2 linked regions of the Labrenzia sp. PHM005 genome follow. The protein of the gene in region 2 interacts with the protein of the main gene of each other region in a pairwise test. Links are inferred from orthologs where the notes say so. Each region holds a gene or a part of one and is shown on either strand. Other genes may lie near its edges.

The links. Proteins that work in one complex are often made in the same cells at the same time.
Region 1: the proteins of hflK (region 2) and ftsH interact in binary tests that used the Escherichia coli proteins (3 or more experiments, as listed by UniProt). The link is inferred for Labrenzia sp. PHM005 from one-to-one orthologs.

Annotation. Positions count from the first base shown.
Region 1 is NZ_CP041191.1:1,678,953-1,681,973, reverse strand. What follows is about bases 30-2,977. They hold ftsH (ATP-dependent zinc metalloprotease FtsH), read right to left. Parts: upstream 2,488-2,977; coding sequence 571-2,487; downstream 30-570. Other genes in these bases: tilS (tRNA lysidine(34) synthetase TilS), read right to left, coding at 2,662-2,977; glmM (phosphoglucosamine mutase), read right to left, coding at 30-397. Outside these bases: more of glmM, read right to left, coding at 1-29; more of tilS, read right to left, coding at 2,978-3,021. UniProt on the Escherichia coli protein: Acts as a processive, ATP-dependent zinc metallopeptidase for both cytoplasmic and membrane proteins. Plays a role in the quality control of integral membrane proteins.
Region 2 is NZ_CP041191.1:3,089,967-3,092,950, forward strand. The notes cover bases 69-2,979. They hold hflK (FtsH protease activity modulator HflK), read left to right. Parts: upstream 69-885; coding sequence 886-2,073; downstream 2,074-2,979. Other genes in these bases: FJ695_RS13870 (dihydrofolate reductase), read left to right, coding at 69-169; FJ695_RS13875 (GNAT family N-acetyltransferase), read left to right, coding at 203-670; hflC (protease modulator HflC), read left to right, coding at 2,076-2,979. In the rest of the region: more of FJ695_RS13870, read left to right, coding at 1-68; more of hflC, read left to right, coding at 2,980-2,984.

The sequences.
Region 1 (3,021 bases), 1.4 Mb from region 2 along the record:
CGATGAGGCTCTCGATCTCTTTTTCAATCTCATCGCTGAGCTTGAACCCATCCGGCCCAAAGAATTTTATTCCATTGTCTTGGTAAGGATTGTGAGAGGCGGAGATCATCACGCCCAGATCGGTTCGCAGGGACCGTGTCAGCATTGCAACGGCTGGGGTCGGCAACGGGCCCAGCAAAAACACATCCATGCCAACAGAAGTGAAGCCCGCGACAAGAGCGTTCTCCAACATATAACCCGACAAGCGCGTGTCTTTACCGATCACAACACGGTGGCGATGACCGCCGTTCTTGAACACCAGGCCTGCGGCCATGCCCACCTTAAGCGCCATCTCGGCGGTCATAGGATAGGCATTGGCCTCTCCGCGGATCCCATCGGTGCCGAAGAACTTACGCATAAACCAACCCTTTTGAGTTCTGAAACATCGCTGTTGTAACCGAGTTTAATGGCGCTCGGAGTCAATTCGTGTGAGCAAATGTTACCATCCACTGACACTCCCAAAACAAGCCGCCACATGAAAAATGCCCGGTGAGTTACCGGGCACTTTAAAATCAACCATTTATTGAATGATTAAGCCTGCGGCTGTGGCTCCATACCACCACTTGGCTCGTCGCCACCGCGTTTGGCGCCGGCAGACGGAACCGCTGACGAGCGGCCAATCGGCTGATCGTCATCGGTGTCGCGAACCGGAGGCTTGCCATCCAGAAGCCCCTTTATCTCATCACCGGACAGGGTCTCATACTCCAGAAGACCTTTGGCGATGGTATGCAGCTGATCTTCATGATCACCGAGGATCTTCTTCGCGGTTTCATATCCTTGATTGACGAAGGATTTGATTTCCGCATCGACGATCTTCTGAGTTTCATCGGCAACCGTCTGGTTTTTCGCCACCGAATGACCAAGGAAGACTTCTTCTTGGTTTTCACCGTAAAGAAGCGGACCAAGCTTGTCGGACATGCCGAATTGCGTTGCCATGGCACGGGCAAGCTTCGTGGCCATTTGGATATCGCCGGACGCCCCGGACGTGACTTTTTCGTAGCCGAAGATCATCTCTTCTGCCACACGTCCGCCCATGGCTACAGCCAGATCTGCCTTGCACTTGGCCCGGGTCAGCGACACCTGATCTTTTTCCGGCAAGCGCATCACCATGCCAAGCGCACGCCCGCGCGGAATGATGGTCGCCTTGTGGATCGGATCAGAGGCTTCCTGATGAAGCGCAACCAAAGCGTGGCCAGCCTCGTGATAGGCAGTCAGTTTCTTTTCTTCCTCTGTCATGACCAGTGTGCGGCGTTCCGCACCCATCATGACTTTGTCCTTGGCATCCTCGAACTCTGCCATGGTCACAAGGCGCTTGGACCGGCGCGCAGCCAAAAGGGCGGCTTCATTAACGAGATTCATCAAGTCAGCACCGGAGAACCCTGGCGTGCCTCGAGCGAGAGTGCGAACATCAACGTCCGGTGCCAGCGGCACTTTGCGCATGTGCACCTTGAGGATTTTCTCGCGGCCAGTGACATCCGGGTTCGGCACGACGATCTGACGGTCGAAACGGCCCGGGCGCAGCAGCGCAGGATCCAGAACGTCCGGACGGTTGGTCGCCGCGATGATGATAATGCCTTCGTTCGGCTCAAAGCCGTCCATCTCGACCAGCAACTGGTTGAGTGTCTGTTCGCGTTCGTCGTTGCCACCGCCCAGACCGGCACCACGGTGACGGCCAACGGCGTCGATCTCGTCGATGAAGATGATGCACGGCGCGTTTTTCTTGGCTTGCTCGAACATGTCGCGGACACGGCTTGCGCCTACACCCACAAACATTTCGACAAAGTCAGAACCTGAAATCGTAAAGAACGGAACATTCGCTTCACCGGCAACAGCACGGGCGGTCAGCGTTTTACCGGTACCCGGAGGGCCAACCAGCAGAACACCGCGCGGGATACGGCCCCCAAGACGCTGGAACTTCTGCGGATCACGCAGGAACTCAACGATTTCCTGAAGGTCTTCCTTCGCCTCGTCGATCCCGGCCACATCTTCAAAGGTGACCCGGCCATGGGCTTCCGTCAGCAATTTGGCTTTGGACTTGCCAAAACCCATCGCTTTGCCGCCGGATCCCTGCATCTGGCGCATGACGAAGATCCAGATCCCGAGAATGATCAGCATCGGCAACCAGGAGAACAGAGCGCCAAGAAGCGGCGAGCTTTCCGCCGGTGGACGGGCGTTGATTAGAACGCCTTTAGAGCGAAGTTCGTCAACATATTGAGCCCCTTCAGGCGCATAAGTTTGGAACGGCCCGCTTGTCGAACTGCCTGAGATTTTCTGTTCCTGAATGGTGACCGATCGGACATCACCGCGGTCGACCTTGTTCATGAATTCCGAAAAGGCAATCTCATCCGTCGCACTGTTCTGTGTTGGGCTTTGAAAAAGCTGGAACAATGCGATCAGCAAGAGGGCGATAATCACCCAAAGCGCGAAGTTGCGAAAATGTGCGTTCATTTCTATCCCTTAACCGCCCTACGCGACTGACTGCGCACGGTTACATTTCTTTCAGCGAAGATAGGTCGCCTATAGCCCGCTGCCAAGATGGTGCGCCATATTGCACAGGCACGCTGACTATTTTCTTAAGGAAACCCCTAGCAGATGTTCGCGTCTGCGAAAACTGCAGAATTACTAAGATCCCTTAAGATCGGTTCTATAGTTACCGGCCAATTTTGGCGGAAACGGGATGCGCTGCAGCGTAATATCGCATTGGCCGCCATGTGGGTCCTGCCACAAGAGGGAAGCTGCCGACCGCACACATACGGCCCCATTCCCTGTCCAGAAGACCGGAGAACACTCAAATGCCTCCTTTGGCCAGCCCTCTGGCCAGGGGAGCGACTGCTGGTCAACGGGAGCATTGTAAAGCGGACCAAGGCAGAGTTGCGTCTTGTTCAAATAGTTCGCATCCAGAGCGCCTATTCGATAAAGAAACCTGTTGTCCCAACAACCACTTCCGGAAATCGCTTCCAATGTGTCCGGGCGCGCACGGCC
Region 2 (2,984 bases):
GCCGCTGGCCGACCGGCTGGAAATCACAGAAGTCGATGCAAATCCCTCGGGCGACACAAAGTTTCCAGAAATTGACAAGGGTATCTGGCAGGAAACGGAACGGGTTGCCGGTCAACAGACTGAAAAGGACACGGCTGGCTTTGCCTATGTCACGTATCGGCGGACATAAGCCCTGAAGAGGCCCGACTTTATGGAGTGATGTGTGAGCAGCAAGCTTATTGGTAAGTGGAACAGTTTCGACAATCTCAGTGCCCGGGACGTGCATGATCTTTTAAAACTGCGCCAGGATGTTTTTATGTTGGAACAAGACTGTCTTTTTCCAGAAATCGACGGCAAGGATCCCGAAACGGAGCATTTTTTTATGCGAGATACGGAGACCGGCGCACTTGCCGGCGCAATCCGTTTGTTTTCCGCAAGCGATAAAGAAATCCGCATCGGACGGGTCGTCGTGGCACAAACGCATCGTGGTTTGGGTCTTGGCCGGGATCTGATGCTGGCAGGGATGGACCGGGCACGGCAGTTGGCGCCGGCAGCAGATATTCATCTATCCGCACAGGCGCATTTGGAGAAATTCTATAAATCCTTGGGGTTCTCAAAGATTTCTGAGGTTTACCTGGAAGACGACATTCCCCATATCGATATGGTCGCAACGCCTGGGGGGACCCAATAGGCATGAGCGCAGATGCAGTTAAAGGCTGTGCTGAGCAAGGTTGGCCTTTATACACATTGCGCTGCAGAAAAATGAATTAATCAAAGGGAGTGGAACCTTAGGCCGTGCGTTGAAAGCGGGCGGTAACCTCCCTATAACCTACAATGAGTCAGAACGGGCAAAAGCCCATATCCAGCCCCATTTACCGGGGGTGGAGTTCACAGAAGGAAAACTTGATGCCTTGGAGCAATCAGTCAGGTGGCGGAGGCCCCTGGAAGGGTGGCGGAAATAACGGCGGCGGTCCATGGGGCGGCGGCGGAGGAAACAACAACGGTCCTTGGGGCGGTGGCCCTAACAGGGGCGGTGGTGGCAATCCGCCTGACCTGGAAGAACTCCTGAAACGCACCCAAGACCGTATGAAAACCGTCCTTCCCGGCGGCGGCGGCGGCGGCCTTGGCATCCTCGGCATTTTGATTGTCATTGGCCTTGGTGTTCTGGGCTGGCTTGCAACCGGCGTCTACATCGTCGACGAAGGCCGCGGTGAGGTTGGCGTTGAGCTTGTTCTTGGTAAGGTCACCGACCAGACCGGCACCGGCTTTCACTACAATTGGCCGTATCCAATCGGCGAAGTTTACAAGCCGCAGGTCGAGCAACAGCGCGAAACCACCGTCGGGGTTGAAGAACTCTTCACCAATTCCGGTGCGGTGCGCTCACGCGATGTCCCTGAAGAAAGCCTGATGCTGACCGGCGATGAAAACATCGTCGATGTTGGTTTCAAGGTTCAGTGGCGGATCAAGAACACTAAAGAAGGTATCACCAATTACCTGTTCAACATCCAGAACCCTGAAGGCACAGTGAAAGCCGTTTCGGAAAGCGCAATGCGCGAGGTTGTCGGCGAATCCAACATCGATTCCATTCTGACGCAGAACCGCGTAACCATTCAGAATGATGTGGCAAGTCTGATGCAGACAACGCTAGATTCGTACCGGGCCGGGATTGAGATCACTGAAGTGCAGATGCAGAAGGTGGATCCGCCCGCACAGGTCATCGACGCGTTCCGCGATGTTCAGGCTGCGCGCGCCGACCAGGTGCGTATCGAAAACGAAGCGCAAGCCTATGCCAACCGGATGGTTCCGGAAGCCCGCGGTGAGGCCGCCCGCATTCTGGAACGGGCAAACGCCTACCAGGAACAGGCGATTGCTGAAGCAACCGGTCAATCGCAGCGTTTCACAAAGATCTATGAAGAGTACAAAAACGCACCGGACGTGACCCGCGAGCGTCTGTACCTGGAAACCCTGGAGAAAGTCTTGGGTGACAACAACAAAATTATCATCGACAGCGAATCTTCGGGCTCCGGCGTACTGCCGTTCCTGCCGCTCAATGACCTCAACGGACGCCAGTCCACCCGGACGGGAGGAAACTGATCATGCGTAGCGGAATTTTAGGTTTCCTGATCGTTGCCTTGGCATTCCTGGCCTATACGTCGATCTACATTGTAAATCCGACCCAGCAAGCCCTGATCTTGCAGCTCGGCCGTGTCGACCGTGTCATTCAAGACCCGGGCCCTTATCTGAAGTATCCGTTCGTTCAGAATGTCGTTTATCTCGATAAGCGTATTTTGGATCTGAACATGAGCCCGCAGGAAATTATTGCGGCAGATAAGAAACGTCTCGTCGTGGACGCTTTTGCCCGTTATCGGATTTCCAATCCGGTGCTGTTCTATCAGCGTGTGAACAACGTGCGTGTCGCCAACCAGCGTCTGTCCACGTTCCTGCAGTCGTCGCTCCGTTCTGAACTTGCTAAGGCTTCTTTCGTGGCTGTTGTTCGCGATGACCGCTCCGGTCTGATGGAAAACATCCGCCGGGACGTTAGTGCCAATGCGGCTGAACTTGGCATTGAGGTGATCGACGTGAAGATCCGCCGTGCGGATTTGCCGGCGGCCAACTCGCAGGCGATTTATGCCCGTATGCAGACGGAACGTCAGCGGGAAGCAACGGAAATCCGGGCCCAGGGTGAGGAGCAATCCCGCAGGATCCGGTCCCGTGCCGACCGTGATGTGACGGTTCTGGTTGCGGAAGCCAACCGGGACGCGGAAATTATCCGCGGTGATGGTGATGCGGAGCGGAACAAGATCTTCGCCGAGGCATTTGGCGCCGATCCGGAGTTCTTTGCCTTCTACCGGTCGATGCAGGCCTACGAAGCTGGATTGCAAGCTGGTGACACGAGCCTGGTCTTGTCACCTGATTCAAGCTTCTTCCGCTTCTTCAAGGATCCGATGGGTGTAAACGCTCCGGCAGGCGGAAACGGTGCTGGCGGATCCGGAGGTGCAACAGGG